Regions from separate parts of the Mesorhizobium sp. M0189 genome, predicted to be linked through region 3. Evidence: riboswitches for the same ligand, from Rfam matches in the RefSeq annotation. Region 3 holds a riboswitch; each other region holds the start of a gene.

Region 1 (5,588 bases), on a different contig from region 3:
CGGCCGCCTGGCGCGCCATGGCAGGGGCGAGAAGAAAGCCATGGCGATAAAGCCCGTTGACTGCGACGGTGCTTCCATGTGCCTCGACACGCGGCAGATTGTCGGGAAAAGCAGGACGGACGCCGACACCGGTTTCAACGATCCCGGCCTCGCCGAATGCCGGATGGAGGGCATAGGCGGCACCCAGAAGCTCCATCATCGAACGCACCGTGGCCGGCTCGGCGGACCCGCTCTCGATCATGGTCGCACCGACCATGAAACACTGGCCGGTGCGCGGCACCACATAGAGCGGAAAGCGCGGATGAAGCAGCCGGACCGGGCGCGACAGCGAGATGTCGGGCGTGCGCAGGATCAGCATTTCGCCGCGAACGCCACGTAGCCGGTCATCGATGGCTGCCATTCCCGTGCAGTCGATCTGATGATCGAAACCAAAAACATGCCAGACCTCGGTGCCGAAGTGAAACTCGACACCCATGGCTGCGAGCTTGTCATGAAGCGCTGCCATCGCCTGACGCGGGTCGAGATGCGCCTCGTCGGAGAAGAGCAATCCGCGCCGGAAGCGGCCGGCGAGGTCGGGCTCCAGGAGCGCAATTTCGTCTTCATCGACACGCCGATGGCCCGAGGTGCGGCTGGCGAAGCGGTCGATCTCGCCCGCATCGCGCGGCGCGGCCACGACCAGCGTTCCGGCCCGCGTCACCTGGCCGGGGGTTGCGGCATCCCACCAGTCGGCGGCACCGCGCCCGAGATCCAGCACCGGCTGCTCGGCGCTTTCGCGCTCGCACCATGGCGCCAACATGCCGCCGGCGAACCACGACGCATTGCCCCCAAGGCCAGGCCTTGTCTCGGCAACGGAAACCGCCGCGCCGCGTGCGGCGAGCTCGAAGGCGGCGGTGAGGCCGGCAACGCCGGCCCCTTTGACCAGCACCTTCATGATGGCTCACGTGGCTGAGGTATGAGCGGTGCGCCGGTCTCGTCCGCCGGCAGGTAGAGATCGCCGCCCTCGCGGTATTTCGCCGCCATCGCCGCCATGCCCTCCTTCTGCGCTTCGGTGCGGATGTCGTGGGAAATTCGCATCGAGCAGAATTTCGGCCCGCACATCGAGCAGAAATGCGCCAGCTTGTGCGCCTCCTTGGGCAAGGTCTGATCGTGGAAGGACCGCGCGGTTTCGGGATCGAGCGACAGGTTGAACTGGTCCTCCCAGCGGAATTCGAAGCGCGCGCGGGAAAGGGCATCATCCCTGACTTTCGCCGCCGGATGACCTTTTGCCAGGTCGGCGGCATGGGCGGCTATCTTGTAGGTGATCACGCCGATCTTGACGTCGTTGCGATCGGGAAGGCCGAGATGCTCCTTGGGCGTGACGTAGCAGAGCATGGCGGTGCCGAACCAACCGATCATCGCCGCGCCGATGCCGGAGGTGATGTGGTCGTAGCCCGGCGCGATGTCGGTCGTCAGCGGCCCAAGCGTATAGAACGGCGCCTCGCCGCAGACGGCGAGCTGCTTGTCCATGTTCTCCTTGACCTTGTGCATCGGCACGTGGCCGGGGCCTTCGATCATTACCTGGCAATCCTTCGCCCAGGCGATCTGTGTCAGCTCGCCGAGCGTCTCCAGCTCGGCGAATTGTGCTGCGTCATTGGCGTCGGCGATCGAGCCAGGACGAAGGCCGTCGCCCAGCGAAAAGGACACGTCATAGGCGCGGCAAATGTCGCAGATCTCGGCGAAATGTTCGTAGAGGAAGCTTTCCCGGTGATGATGCAGGCACCATTTGGCCATGATCGAGCCACCGCGCGAGACGATGCCAGTGACCCGGTCAACGGTCAGCGGGATGTAGTGCAGCCGCACGCCCGCATGGATGGTGAAATAGTCGACGCCCTGTTCGGCCTGTTCGATCAGCATGTCGCGGTAGACCTCCCAGGTCAGGTCCTCGGCGATGCCGCCGACCTTTTCGAGCGCCTGATAGAGCGGCACCGTGCCGATCGGAACCGGCGCGTTGCGGACGATCCAGTCGCGGATGTTGTGGATGTTGCGGCCGGTCGACAGGTCCATCACCGTGTCTGCGCCCCAGCGGATCGCCCACACCATTTTTTCGACCTCTTCAGCCATCGACGATGTGACGGCGGAGTTGCCGATGTTGGCGTTGATCTTGACCAGGAAATTGCGACCGATGATCATCGGCTCGCTCTCGGGATGGTTGATGTTGGCGGGAATGATTGCGCGTCCGCGCGCCACCTCATCACGCACGAAATCCGGCGTGACGAAATCGGGCAGTGTCGCGCCGAAAGCCTCGCCGTCGCGCTCAAGCTTGCCGTGCAGGATCTCGCGACCAAGGTTCTCGCGGATGGCGGCGAACTCCATTTCGGGTGTGATGATGCCGGCGCGCGCATAGGCAAGCTGCGTCACCGCCTTGCCTGCTTTGGCTCTGAGCGGTTGATGGCGAATGGGAAATTCCGGCGTCAGGCGTTCGCCCGTCGCGAATCCGTTGTCCTCCGGCCGGACATGGCGGCCGTCATAGGCCTCGACATCGCCGCGCGCCGTAATCCATTCGTGGCGAAGCCGTGCAAGGCCATTTTCGATGCTGGTTTCGACAGTCGGGTCTGTATAGGGGCCGGACGGATCGTAGACGGTGACGGGCGGTTCGCCGGCCGTCGGATGGACGGAGATTTCGCGCATCGGCACCCTGATCTGCGGGTGGATGGCACCGGGCTTGTGGATTTTTCGTGAGGCGGGCAGCGGTCCCGTCGAGACGGCGGGGGTGAGGGCATTCATCTTGAGGCTCCTTTGCTCGTTGCATTGGAGACCCAGTTCTGTGCCGGGAGGATGAAAAGACGCTTCTGTCGACCTGCCGAAACAGGACCTCGGGCGTAAACTCCCGCAAAGCGCTTGCACCGTCCCTACGCCAGTATGAACTGGATCAGGTTCAACGGGTCACTGCGCCGCGAATGCCAGCAGTATCTCAGCCCCTTGCCGGGACTCCCCTGGTGAATGCGTGAGGTTGGACGGGACGGCTCCGGTTTGTCAAGCGCGTTCTGGCCGCGGCTGATCGGCGGCCGGTCAGACCGTGCGGAAAAAATCGTGCATGTCTCGGCGACAAGTCAAGCCTCGGAGATGAAGGCAGGGACAAGGGAATTACAAACCGTCGGACTAAAAATCGATCCTGATGATCACACCTTCAATGGGCACCAAAGGTTTGCGCGTAGATCGCCTCGATTCTTCCTGCCTCGTCACTGGTCAGCGTGGCGAATTCCTTTTCGCGCGCGCGGTTCGATAGATGTCCATCATTCTGGTGAAGAAAACGGAAGAGCAGATCGGTCAACCGCTCGGGCATGTCAATAAAGGCGTCCACCTGCTGCCGGAACTGATCGTAGCGCTGCAGAAATGCGGTTTCCTCGGGAAGGTCCCGTTCGATCGTCCGCTGAACGCAGGCATAGAGGAATTCGGCGTGCGGGGTTGCATCGAAGAACCGGTAGAAATCACCGGTGTCATTCAGCACCCGGACGTTGAGCGGCGTCGGTTCCCATTCCACCAACGGCAGAAGGCGCTGCGAATAGCTCTCGAGCACGCCCCTGTACTCGTTGATCTGGTCCAGGATCGCGGCCGAGACGGGAAAGACCACTCCCGGCGGATTGAAGCCGCGCATGGCAAGGACGTGGTGGATTAGGTAGCGGTGAATGCGGCCGTTTCCGTCCTCGAACGGGTGAATGTAGACAAAGCCGAAGGCGAGGATTGCGGCGGCTACGACTGCATCAAGGTTTTGCGCGGGGCCCTGATCGAACGCCGCCATTCCATCGATTAGCCGCGGCAGGTCCTCGGGCCGAGCGCTGATGTGATCGGGCAAGGGCGTGCCGTTGTCTCGGTCATGCTCACCGACGAAACCTCCTTCTTTTCGGAAGCCAAGTCTTGCGAAACGGGCGTCGCCAAGTACAATTCTTTGCAGACGCAGCAGCTCATCGCGATCGATCGGCCAGCGGCCGGCTTCGCCGATGGCGCGGCCCCAGCGCTGGATGCGATCTTGCGGCGGGCGCTCGCCCTCGATCGCATAGCTTGATCGCGAGTCTTTGAGCAAAAGAAAGGCGGCGGTCCGAGCAAGAAGGTCGCGCGGCACGTCCGCTACGATTGCCTCCGCGCGCCGCGGTAGTTCAAGGCCGATGAATTTTTCGAGAATCTTGGTGCGGAACACCAGAGGGCAGAACTCACGCGTGCCGGGGAGATTGTCCCTTACGCGGTAGCGCGAAGCGGTCTTGTCGGGTCCGGGCCACTGCAGCTCGGGATCGACAACCGGAATGTATCGTCCGGCCGCCGCGTCCGGCAGATCGATACGGGCGCCCCTCAGCCATTCATATAAAAACCAGATGCGGCGGGCATAACTGCCGGTCGGGCTTTCACGGACCAGCGCCTCGATCGGCGCGGGACCGGTCACTTGGAACAGCCGCTTGAGGACGGCAAGGTCCAGTCCCTCGTACTTGAGCGCAAAGGTCAGGTGGCCTTCGAGGGTAGGATTTGGGGCGTGGCGGGGGGTCATGATCCGCCAGCCATCCCGTTCGGTAATGCGATGATGCTCGCCCGTGGCGAACAACCTACGGGGCAAGGGCACGGCGAGCCTGTAGGCTCCGACCAGGGCGCTGTACCCGGCCGGGGTCGCCGTTTCAGGAAGGCGGATTTCCTGAAAAACGGTAACAGGACCTGAAAATTGGTGCTCTTGCACCGCAGGCATGAAAAGCGAATCCTTTCATCGAATTTTGGTTCAGCTGGGCCAACACCTGTGAAAAATGATCCTATTCCATGAAAATTGATGCCACAAGACAAATTTTCCGAAAACCGATTCTAAACGGTGCTGGAGTCATCAAGCAAGAACTCCGCCACCGGCTCAAGGAAGCGACTTCATGACAAAAGGTGAGTCCAGGAACCGCCATTCGCCCGTCTCTTAGTCACGAGGCCGGCACGGATGGCCCGCCTTACGTCGAGCCGGATTGCTCGAGGAGAACCGCGCCGTTCGGGGCTCACTCATAGAGCGCTCCGGCGCGCGATCCCGATTTGATAGCCGCGATCACGCTCGCGACTGATCTTGGTGACGTGGCGGCGTCGGAGTAGAAAACTGATGCAGGATCTCGGTGGCGTCGTGTGTGTGTGTGTGTGACCTGAAGTGAGTTCTCTGCGGTATGGGGGACGGCACGCAGCGCGCGCGTCTTCTCGGCAAACAGATCGACGAAGCGGCACCGAAGGGAAGTTCCTGGCATTCATTCTCGCCATCGCTGCCCCAATTTGCCGACCGGACTGCCGATCGATCTCGCCCAATACTTTGCGCGCGCAAGGGCCGAAGTTGAACTGGGTGGCACCTGCTCATTCGGGAGCTAACTCATGCTTGGCGCGCTAGCCCGAGAGAGCTGTGCCTGATCGAATGCGTGAAATCGTAGCTCGGGGTGGAGAGGCTGACACGGTCATCTGTCACCCGCCTTCGGGCTGTAACGGAAAGCGCGACATCGTCTCCAATGCTCGTTCCCCACGTCGAGGGCCCAGCGGCTTGGCTGCGGGGGGACTGTCAGCTAGTGGCCGCTGGGCCTTGACGACCAGCGAGCGTAAGAGGAGGCCCTGCG
Region 2 (5,588 bases), on a different contig from region 3:
TGTTCCCGCCGCGACCCTCACGCGTGACCGTTTGGTTCCACCATCCCTTCCCTTCAGCCAGCGCCTGGTCGCGTAGATTCTGCTGAGCGGCTGCCGCATCCAACGAGATAACACCGCGTTGGGACCAGACTTTGCTCGCCAGCTAGCGCAGCCCCATGGTGATCTCTGGCATCTCGATGAGCTCGTTTTGTGAATTGCTGGCAAGAAGCATTAGCTGTGGCGCGCCGTCTATCAGGACGAGAGCCTGCTCGACGCGACCGTCAGGTCCGCCGCAATGCCAAGGCTGGCGCGCCTACTGACTCCCTGGTGAAGGCAAGGCTGCCTGGTGAAGGCAAGGCTGCGCGTTCAGCGCGTGATTACCGACCATCGCGCTCGCCAAAATGACGGCGTCGTACCGAGCGGCGCCCGCCGCATGATGTCTCAACGTCGGGACTCACAGCAAACAAAGCTGTCGCCATTGAACGAAACTGTCGCGAAGCGAACAGACGAACCGTAGCCGAAACGTTTGCCGTTCGTGCTTGGATTGATCCGCAAGGCAGAAAGGAAGGAAGAGCCAAGCAAGGTCCGCCGGCACACTTGAGCTTCAAGCCGCAGCTGCGTCGTCAGGATGGCACGTCATTTGCAATAGAAGCCTTTGTGACGGCCCGCCCACAACTAGCGGAGATGACCGGTGATGGTTTGTACAGAAATGTTGAATGGCGTCGTTTCGGCAATAATTATATTTGTAATAACAATTGCATATCTGTAACAATAATACCCAATAGTATTCTCAATTTCTCATGAACATCTGGCATGACGAGAGCATCAAAACTGCTCAAAAATTCACTCAATGCGCATCGTTATCGAATGGTTCCTTAGCAAAAATTCATTCACTGACGTCCATCCCTTTTACTGTTTGAACGGAGATCAACAATGAACATTAGGAGCCTCCTCCTCGGCTCAACTGCGGCACTGATTGCCGTTTCCGACGCTCGCGCCGTGACCGCCGTTGCCGAGCCTGACCCGACTGAGTACGTTAAAATCTGCGACGTTTACGGCTCGGGCTACGTCTACATTTCAGGCACTGAGACCTGCCTGCGCATCGGCGGCTATGTCCGTTACGACATCGGCTTGCGCCATGTCGGATTGTTTGACCACGCAAGAACCTCCGATGTGAGGACTGGTGAGCATCAGGACACATGGCAAAACAACACGCGCTTCACATTGAAAACTTGGACCGGCCAGGAGACCGAACTCGGCACGTTGAAGACCTACACCGAAACCCGCATGAACTTCGGTAACCGCCACACTTCGGTTTCGGACAGTTCTCGGTCCTATGCCTTCAACGGAGACAGCACCTTGACTTTCGCCTGGATTCAGCTTGGTGGCCTCCGACTTGGTAAGGACTGGTCGGCCTTCGACATGTTTATTGGCGGCGCGGTTGACGTACTCAACCAGACGCCGGTTCCGTACGGCGCTTTCGATACCAATGTGGTTCAGTACTACTTCGACGCGGGGGCCGGCTTTTCGGCCGTGGTTTCGCTCGAAGAAGGCTCGGGCGTGGTCGGCACAATCGACAGCTACTCTCCGCACGTAGTCGGCGGCTTGAAATACACACATGGCTGGGGCGCGATCACCGGCGTTGCCGCTTATGATAGCAACTACGAATCGGTGGCCGCCAAGGTCCGTGTCGACATCAATGTCACCAACGAACTGTTGCTGTTCGGAATGCTCGGCTACGGTTCCAACGGCAAGCTCAACGACGACTCCACGAACGCCATCGACGCTCATGGTCGCGGCTTCTATAAGAGTTGGGGTGGGAACTGGGCTTTCTGGGCTGGCGCCACTTACAAGCTCAACGAGACAACTTCGTTCAACCTTCAGCTCTCCGGTGATCAGCTCAAGAACCATGGTGTCGCTGCAAACGTCGCCTATGCGTTTCTTCCAGATTTCACAGTTACGGCGGAACTCGACTATAGCCGCTACGGCAACTTCGCCGTCGGCAAGGTGGACGCTTCCAACGTGAACTGGACCAACGCCAACAAGAAGAGCGGTGTCGCCGGAATCCTGCGTTTCGAACGCTCATTCTAACGGGATGAAAGGGTTGAGCTCGAGATCCGGTTGAGCGGACCAATCCCGCAACACTCCAAGAGAACGTCGTATGGAAGCTATACGAGATTGGAGCCTCGATCTCGGGGCCGGACGATGTTTCATATCAGATCTGGTCCGGATGATCGCGCAGGCGATATTCATCGCTCGATTATGCGTTTTGATCTGCAACTCTTTCATTTCCTCATTCCTTCCGCCCGCTTGACGGACCCTGCCATCCAGCACTACCCGGCCAGGTTTTCCGAACTGGGGTGCGGCCCGACGCACTTGAAAATCGCAAATGGATCGCCTCCGTTCAGCCATCCCCGCGGAAATTCGGGCGCGAGAGAACAAGCTCCAGAGCATAAGCGAGGCTGATCGAGGAACAGACGATTCTCAGGCGATGCTCCATCCGATCTTGCGCCTGGCCGAGACGATCGCCCGACGATCACCGCCGCGGCCCGAATGCGCTTGGCAAGATACCGCTCGCCCGTTCAACCTGAAGCATTCACCCAGGGGAGTCCCGGCAAGGGGCTGAGATACTGCTGGCTTTCGCGGCGCAGTGACCCGTTGAACCTGATCCAGTTCATACTGGCGTAGGGACGGTGCAAGCGCTTTGCGGGAGTTCACGCCCGAGGTCCTGTTTCGAGCAGGTCGACCAAAGCGTCTTTTCATTCTTCCGGCACAGAACTGGGTCTCCAATGCACGAGCAAAGGAGCCTCATGATGAATGCCCCCACCCCCGCCGTCCCGACGGGACCGCTGCCCGCCTCACGCAAGATCCACAAGCATGGCAGCATTCACCCTCAGATCAGGGTGCCGATGCGCGAAATTGCAGTCCATCCAACGGCCGGCGAACCGCCAGTCACCGTCTACGATCCGTCCGGCCCCTACACCGATCCGGCCATCAAAACCAGGATCGAAAAAGGCCTTGCCCGGCTTCGCCACGAATGGATTACCGCGCGTGGCGATGTCGAAGCCTGTGACGGCCGCCATGTCCGGCCGGAAGACAACGGATTTGTGACTGGCGAGCGCCCATGCCGCCGACCTGGCCAAGGGTCACGCGGCGGCGAACATCCGCGGCGACGCGCTGTCGCGGGCCGGATTCGAGTTCCGCTGGGAGGCCTAGTTCAACCTGTCGCTCGATCCGGAAACCGCGCGGTCCTTCCACGACCAGACCTTGCCCAAGGAAGCGCACAAGCTGGCACATTTCTGCTCGATATGCGGGCCGAAATTCTGCTCGATGCGCATCTCTCACGACATTCGCGCCGAAGCGCAGAAGGAGGGCATGGCGGCGATGGCGGCGAAATACCGCGAGGGCGGCGATCTCTATATGCCGGTCGAAACGCCCGAGGTGGAAAAACAGGCCTCAGCGCAGGAAGATCAGAGGGCGCGCTGAGCCATGCGCCGCATTCTTGTCAAAGGCGCGGGTGTGGCAGGCCTCACCGTTGCCCATGAATTGGCCGCGCCGGGTGCATCCGTCACGGTTGCTGAAATTCGCAGCCAGATCGGCGGCAATGCCTCCTGGCTCGCCGGCGGCATGCTCGCCGCTTGGTGCGAACGCGAAGGCGCCGAGGAGGCGGTCGTCACTTTCGGCAACGTTGCAGCCGACTGGTGGGAAAGGGCGCTGCCCGCGCTGGTGACGAGGGCCGGCACTCTCGTCGTCGCCCATCAGCGCGATGCCTTCGAGCTTGCCCGTTTTGCAGCTCGTTCGCGCAACTATGAGTGCGTCGACGAAAAGGTTGTTGCCGCCCTCGAGCCCGATCTTGCCGGCCGCTTTCATCAGAGCCTGTTTTTTTGTAGCGAAGCTCATCTCGATCCCCGTCGGGCTCTCGAAGCCCTCGCCGGCAACTGCGTGCGATGGGCGTCGTTTTCCTTTTCGAGACGGGCGAGGTTGGCTTTTCCGGCTTTGATCAGGTGATCGACTGCACGGGCATCGCGCGGGCCGACGACGATTTACGCGGCATGCGCGGTGAAATGCTGATCCTCCATACGCGTGATGTCTCGCTCGGGGCGATTGCCGAGAAGCCGATCTCGCGGGCGTCGCGGCGTAGTGAGCGCGGGCGCGGCCGTGATGATCGTGGCGGGAGGGAGAGGTAAGGAGCGTCTTTTCTTTGAGAATTCGCGTTTACAGGTACCCACGATGCACAACGGGCGAGTTTTTCAAAGAGGCGCGTCCTCCTTCGAAGCGCTTCGGAGGGCCAGGCTGTAGGCTCGCCCCGAGCCCCTGCGTAGCCTGCTGGGGAGCTGGTCTCGGCCCATCCGGGTGACGATCCTTCGCGCAGACGAGCTATGGAAACGATCAAAACTGTGATTTCACTTGCCGATTATCGCATAAAAAGCTTGTTATTGCACGACTTAAAAAACTTGCAACTCCACAGCATCATTGACTTGTCTCCTATCAGCAATATATACTTGTAATCGCACAGCTCTAAAAAGTTGCAAAGGTACGGCCATGGCCAAGCCCCATGAAAAACTCGCTGTATCATTGGCCGTCCTCAAAGAGCTGCAGAAGGGTGGGCGGCGCATATTCAAATCAGATGAGCTGACCCGCGTCCACCGGGAGCGGCTGCTGCAGAACGGGTTCCTGCGCGATGTTATGAAAGGCTGGCTCATGTCGACCAGCCCGCAGGCACAGCAGCAAGACACCACCCCCTGGTACGCGAGCTTCTGGGAGTTCTGCTCCCTTTACTGCAATGACCGGTTCGGCAAGGACTGGTTCGTGTCACCGGAGCACTCGCTGCTTCTGCACGCGGAAGCGCCCACTATTCCGCCTCAGGTGGTGGTGAACACCCCCAAAGGCACGAATAACAAAATCGACCTGCTGTTCGGCACTTCGCTCTATGACCTCAAGGTCAAGGAGATGCCGGCCGAACTGACAGAGAAAAACGGCCAGCGCGTGTTCACTGTCGAGGCCGCCCTTACCCGGGTGCCGCAAGCGTTCTTCCAGCGCGCGCCTATCGAGATGCAGATCGCTATGGCGTCGGTGCGCGACGTATCAACCGTTCTGGTCCTGCTGCTTGATGGCGGCCATTCCGCCGTGGCGGGACGGCTTGCGGGGGCCTTCCGTCGCGTAGGACGCGACTCCTTTGCCGATGAAATCGTGGCCGCCTTCAAAGCCGCCGGCTATGACGTGCGCGAATCCGATCCGTTCGCGGGACAAATTGGAGTGACAACCATTGCGGCGGGCGTACCGCCGTTGGTCGCCCGCCTGCGCGCGATCTGGCAATCGCAGCGCGAAGCCATCATCGAGATATTCCCGAAGGCACCCGGACTGCCGTCCGACAAAGACGCCTATATGAAGTTCGTCGAGGATATCTACGAAAGCGACGCCTACCATTCGCTGTCGATAGAAGGGTACAGCGTCACCCCGGAACTCATCGACCGGGTGCGCGAGGGGAGCTGGAATCCGGAGATTGATGAAGAGGACCGCAAGAACCGGGATGCGCTTGCCGCGCGTGGCTACTACCTCGCATTCCAGAAGGTCAAAGACTCTGTTGCCGCGATCATCAACGGCAAGCC
Region 3 (5,588 bases):
CGACCAGGTCGAGCATGTCGTCGCGCAGTGCCGGTCCGAGCGAAGCGAACGGCTCGTCGAGCAACAACACCGGCCGGTCGCGCACCAGGACCCGAGCGAGCGCGACGCGCTGCCGCTCACCGCCGGAGAGTTCGCGCGGCAGCCGGCTTTCCTTGCCGGTAAGGCCGACGCGCTTCAGCGCTGCGGCGATTGCGGCGCGGTCAGCCTCGCTCAGCATGAGCGAAGGCGAGCGGCCGAGCCCGACATTCTGCTCGAGGGACAGATGGGCAAACAGGTTGTTTTCCTGGAACACCATCGACACCGGCCGCGCTGATGGCGGCGCAGTGCTGACGTCGGCGCCGCCGATGAGCACGCGGCCTGACCGCGGCGCCTCGAAACCGGCCACCAGATTGAGCAGCGTCGACTTTCCCGAACCGCTCGGCCCCATGATGGCGGTGATTTCCGACGCCGGGAAATCGACATCGAATATAAGCGGCGTTTCACCATAGCTGAACGAGACATTATCGAGCCGCACGGCCGCGCCTTTTTCGACCGAAATCGACCGTTCCGGGCTGATCGGCATCATGATTTCTCCCTCCTTCCCAGCCAGTCCGCGGTCAGCACAAGCGCCAGGCAGACAAGGCCGAGCAGCAGCGCCAGGCCGGCCGCATCCTCGGTGCGGTAGCTGCCCATGCGCGCCAGCAACAGATAGGGCAATGTCTGCACGGAATCGCTGCCGAACAGCGCAATGACGCCGAGATCACCGAGCGACAGCGCCATGGCGAAGGCGAAGCCGGTGGCGAGCGGCCGCCGCAGCGACGGCCAGTCGACCAGACGCAACCGGTTCCAGCCCGAGATGCCAAGCTGTGCACAGAGCCGTTCGTGGCGTTCGCTCGCCGCGTCATAGGCGGGGCGGATGGCGCGGATGGCGAACGGCATCGCCATCACCGCATTGACCACAACCACCATGACAGGGGCGATCGCAAAGACATCGCTGACGCTGCGCAGGAGCAGGAACCAGCCGGCACCGATGACGATGGGCGGCACCACCAGGACGAACCCCGCACCGGTGTCGGCCAGGTGTTCGAGCAGCGTCCGCCTGCCGGTCCGCCGGGTGAGCGCCAGCGCCCGGCGCGCCATAACCAGCGACAGCGACAACGCCAAGGAGAGCAGCGCCGATAGGAGGGAGAGCACGGCACTGGTCGCCGTCGCTTGCCGCACCGCGCTCTCGCCGGCCAGGCGGCCGAGATCGGCGCCAAGCCCGGCCGACAGCGTAGCCGCCATCGGTCCGGCGACAAACAGCAGTGCCAGCCCGATCACCAGTGCGTTCAGCACGGTCTCGGCCGCACCGGCTGAAAAATACCGGCGCGGGGCTACCGGCAGATTGGCGTCGCCGGTCATATTGGCGCCAAGCCGCGTTAGTGCCAGCACGACGACGAAGGTCAGGGCAATCTGCAACAAGGTCAGCGTCACCGCCCGCGCCGGGTCGAAGTCGAAACGCAGCGCCTGGTATATGGCAACCTCCAGCGTCGTCGCGCGCGGCCCGCCGCCGAGCGTAAGCACGATGGTGAAGGAGGTGATGCACAGCATGAAAACGAGCCCGGCAACGCCCGGCAGGGCCGCACGCAACGCCGGCCATTCGATCAGCCGGAAGGCCGGCGCAGCACCCATGCCAAGCTGGCTCGCCAGCCGCCATTGGTTAGCCGGCACCGTCTGCAACGCTTCCAGGAACAGTCGCGTTGCCAGCGGCAGGTTGAAAAAGACGTGGGCGACGAGAATACCCGATAGGCCATAGATGCCGGGCCAGTTCTGGCCGCCAATCGCACCGAGCAAGCCGGCGAAATACCCGGCGCGGCCATAGAGTGCCAAGACACCGAGTGCGGCAACAATGGCCGGCAGCGCCAGCGGCACGGCGAAAAGCTGCAGGACAAAGCCTCGCCCGAAAAACTGTGGATGCCGCGACAGCGCGCGCGCGACGAACAGCGCCGGTGCGACGGAGAGCAGGGTCGACAACAGAGCCTGCCAGAGCGTGAAGCGCGCAACACGGAGGAGATAGGAATCAAAGGCGGAGGCGGCGCCCGACAGGTCGCGCATGGCTTCGACGACGAGCCCGGCGAATGCCCCGCCGATCAGCAGCGCGATGGCGGCGAGCGCGACGATACCGGCAGCGACGCGGGTATCCGATGATGGCGCGCGTTGCACGCTAGACCACCAGATTCGAGATTCTTAGCGAGGATTGCGTTCCTTCGCGCGCCCCTCTGTCCTGCCGGACATCTCCCCCACATGGGGAGAGATTGGCAGGTTCAGCGCTCCGCTCATTCCGGCAATGTCGGAGATTGGCGAAAGCCGGCATGACGGCCAATCTCCCTCCTTGTAGGGGAGATGTCCGGCAGGACAGAGGGGGGCGCCGTAGGGCGATCATCTTTCAATCCGAGCTACTTGCTCATCACCGCCAGCCACTCGTCGACCCAGGCCTTGCGATTTGCGGCGACCTCTTCCGAGCTGAACAGCAAGGTTTTGGTCGGTTTGACGAGCTTGTCGAACGCCGGATTGAGCGGCTTGTCGGTCTTGCCGGCCGGGAACATCCAGTTGGTTTCGGGAATGAGATCCTGGAATTTCGGCCCGGTCATGAAGGCGATGAACTTTTCCGCCAGCGGGTTCTTCGCGCCCTTGGTGGTGATCCCAGCGACCTCGATCTGCAGATATTCGCCTTCCTCGAAGGACGCCGCCTGGTAGCGCGAGGTGTTTTCGGCAACCATGTGGTAGGCTGGCGAAGTGGTATAGGACAGCACCATCGGCGCCTCACCCTTGGTGAACAGGCCGTAGGCCTCGCTCCAGCCCGGCGTCACCGTCAGCACCTTTGCCTTGAGTTTGGCCCAGGCTTCCGGAGCCTTGTCGCCATAGACCGACTTGACCCACAACAGCAGGCCAAGGCCCGGCGTCGAGGTGCGCGGATCCTGGGTGACGATCTTGTCGCCGGCATCGCCCTCGACCAATTCCCTGAGGCTCTTCGGCGGGCTCTTCAGTTTTTCGCTATCGTAGACGATAGCGAAATAGCCATAGTCGAACGGCACGAAGATATCGTCGCTCCAGCCACCCGGCACACTGACGTCCGTCACGGCGCCATGCGGCGAAAACAGGCCGGTTGCCTTGGCGTCCGCCGTCAAATTGGTATCGAGGCCAAGCACGATATCGGCCTTGGTCGCGGCCCCTTCCAGCTTCACACGGTTGAGCAGTGCCACGCCGTCGGCGACCGAGACGAATTCGACGACGCAGGTGCACTCGGCCTCGAAGGCCTTCTTCACCGCCGGTCCCGGACCCCAATCGGCGGTGAAGCTTTCATAGGTATAGACGGTCAGCTTATCCTGTGCCGATGCCTGCCCCGGTAGGGCAAGCGCGGATGCCGCAAGCAGGATAATCGAGGCAAGAGAGTGGAAAAAACTGCGCATCGGCGCCTCCTTCGTTCGCGTTGAAAGGAATTGAGGCGTCGGGCTGTCCGAAACGTCTAATCCCTCCGCCGGTACAAACCGGATCAGGTTCAGCGGGTTGGCAGTCTTGCCTCTCAGCCGGTCCGCGAAGATCGCGTCCGGCACCCCGTTAGAGCGTTTCGACACATAGGCCCGGCCGAAGTGCTGCGCAAGCGGAAGTTTGCCGGGCATCCAAAGCGCGGCGTCCTGTTTCATCTGCCGTTTCATCTTCCGTTTCCGGGGCAGGGCTGGTAAGGGCCACGAGATATGAGCACATTCACCATCCTGCTTGGCGGCGATCTCATCCGCACGCCGCTGCTCGACCGCCAGGTCGAAGGCTCCCGCGTCATCGCTGCCGATGCCGGTATCGGCCATGCCCTTATGCTGGGCCTGATGCCGGAACTCTGGGTCGGCGATTTCGATTCCGTGCCTGCCGATTTGCCGGAGGATCTGGCCGCCGTGCCACGGCAGGTGTTTCCCGCCGAAAAGGACAAGACCGACGGTGAACTCGCTATCGCCGCCGCGCTCGAACGCGGTGCGACCAGCCTTGTGCTCGCAGGCGCCTTCGGCGGCAAACGCACCGACCACATCTTCCTGCATTTGGCGCTCAGCGTCCGGCTGGCGGAAGGCGGAACGGAAGTGCTTTTGACCAGCGGCGCACAGGAAGGCATTCCTTTGCTGCCTGGAAAGACTGGCTTCGATTATGTCGACGGTACGCTGTTTTCGGTGCTCGGCTTTTCGGATCTCGCCGGCCTGACAGTCACCGGCGCCAAATGGCCGCTCGCCCATGTCGAGGTTGCCTTCGGCTCGTCGCTGACCATTTCCAACGAGGTCAAGGGCCGGCTGGAAATCGCGCTGGCCAGCGGCCGCGCGCTGCTGCTCGCGCATCCTTTTTCCCTACCTGAAAGCTGACATGGCGCCGCCGCTTCTCAATCTCGACGGGATAAAGCTGACCTTTGGCGGCGCGCCGCTGCTCGACGGTGCCGCCCTGACGGCGTCAGCTGGCGACAAGATCGCCCTGGTCGGGCGCAACGGCTCTGGCAAGTCGACGCTCCTCAAGATCGCTGCCGGGCTGATCGAACCGCAGGACGGCGAAGTCTTCCGCCAGCCTTCGGCGACGGTGCGCTATTTGCCGCAAATGCCCGACATGGACGGTTTTGCGACCGTTCGCGCCTATGTCGAGGCGGGGCTCGGGCCCGCCGATGATCCCTACCGCGCCACCTATCTGATAGAGCATCTCGGCCTGACCGGCGAGGAACGGCCGAACGACCTCTCCGGGGGCGAGACGCGGCGCGCGGCACTCGCCCGCGTCATGGCGCCCGAGCCCGACATTCTTCTCCTCGATGAACCGACCAATCATCTTGACCTTTCGGTTATCGAATGGCTGGAGGAGGAGCTTGCCCGCACCTCCTCGGCCCTGGTCGTCATCTCGCATGACCGCCGTTTTCTCGAACGCGTGTCACGCGCCACAATTTGGCTCGACCGCGGCCAGACCCGCCGTCTCGATAAGGGCTTTGCCTATTTCGAGGAATGGCGCGACACGGTGTTGGAGGAGGAAGAGCGCGAGCAGCACAAGCTCGGCCGCCAGATCGTGCGCGAGGAGCACTGGCTGCGCTATGGCGTGACGGCAAGGCGCAAGCGCAACATGCGCCGGCTCGGTGAGTTGCAGACCATGCGCCAGCGCTTTCGCGGTCATCGTGGCGCCGAGGGTGCGGCGACGATGACAGCCAGCGACGCCGCCGAATCCGGCAAGCTGGTGATTGAGGCCAAGAACATCGAGAAGAGCTTTGGCGATCTGACCCTGGTCAAGGGATTCTCGACACGCATCCAGCGCGGCGATCGCGTCGGTCTGGTCGGGCCGAACGGCGCCGGCAAGACGACGCTATTGAAGATGCTGACCGGCGAATTGAAGCCGGACGCAGGCACGGTGCGGCTCGGCACCAACCTGGAGATCGCCACGCTCGACCAGAAGCGCGAGGCCGTCGATCCGCAGGAGACACTGGCGCAGTATCTCACCGACGGACGCGGCGAGAACCTTGTCATCAATGGCGAGCAGCGCCACGTCGTGTCCTACATGAAGGACTTCCTGTTCAAGCCGGAACAGGCGCGCACGCCGGTGCGCGAGCTTTCGGGCGGCGAGCG

What was found. A riboswitch is a leader RNA that binds a small molecule or an ion and turns the genes downstream of it on or off. The one in region 3 is predicted to bind thiamine pyrophosphate.
Region 1: it holds a riboswitch for thiamine pyrophosphate, as region 3 does, so the genes downstream of both, thiC (phosphomethylpyrimidine synthase ThiC) here and thiB (thiamine ABC transporter substrate binding subunit) in region 3, are expected to answer to the same signal.
Region 2: it holds a riboswitch for thiamine pyrophosphate, as region 3 does, so the genes downstream of both, NKJ09_RS32560 (phosphomethylpyrimidine synthase ThiC) here and thiB (thiamine ABC transporter substrate binding subunit) in region 3, are expected to answer to the same signal.

What each region holds. Positions count from the first base shown of each region.
Region 1 covers NZ_JAMYSW010000008.1:218,706-224,293, forward strand. The annotation lists gene thiO (glycine oxidase ThiO) at 1-931, opposite strand, end outside; gene thiC (phosphomethylpyrimidine synthase ThiC) at 928-2,763, opposite strand; TPP riboswitch at 2,868-2,984, opposite strand; gene NKJ09_RS17330 (Fic family protein) at 3,167-4,708, opposite strand.
Region 2 covers NZ_JAMYSW010000023.1:7,580-13,167, forward strand. The annotation lists gene NKJ09_RS28295 (porin) at 913-2,070, shown strand; TPP riboswitch at 2,572-2,687, shown strand; partial or broken gene NKJ09_RS32560 (phosphomethylpyrimidine synthase ThiC) at 2,793-2,984, shown strand; partial or broken gene NKJ09_RS32565 (phosphomethylpyrimidine synthase ThiC) at 3,097-3,465, shown strand; gene NKJ09_RS28305 (FAD-dependent oxidoreductase) at 3,469-3,987, shown strand; gene NKJ09_RS28310 (hypothetical protein) at 3,927-4,166, shown strand; gene NKJ09_RS28315 (Fic family protein) at 4,522-5,588, shown strand, end outside.
Region 3 covers NZ_JAMYSW010000003.1:342,374-347,961, reverse strand. The annotation lists gene thiQ (thiamine ABC transporter ATP-binding protein) at 1-565, opposite strand, end outside; gene thiP (thiamine/thiamine pyrophosphate ABC transporter permease) at 562-2,181, opposite strand; gene thiB (thiamine ABC transporter substrate binding subunit) at 2,415-3,428, opposite strand; TPP riboswitch at 3,472-3,586, opposite strand; gene NKJ09_RS07415 (thiamine diphosphokinase) at 3,714-4,358, shown strand; gene NKJ09_RS07410 (ABC-F family ATP-binding cassette domain-containing protein) at 4,360-5,588, shown strand, end outside.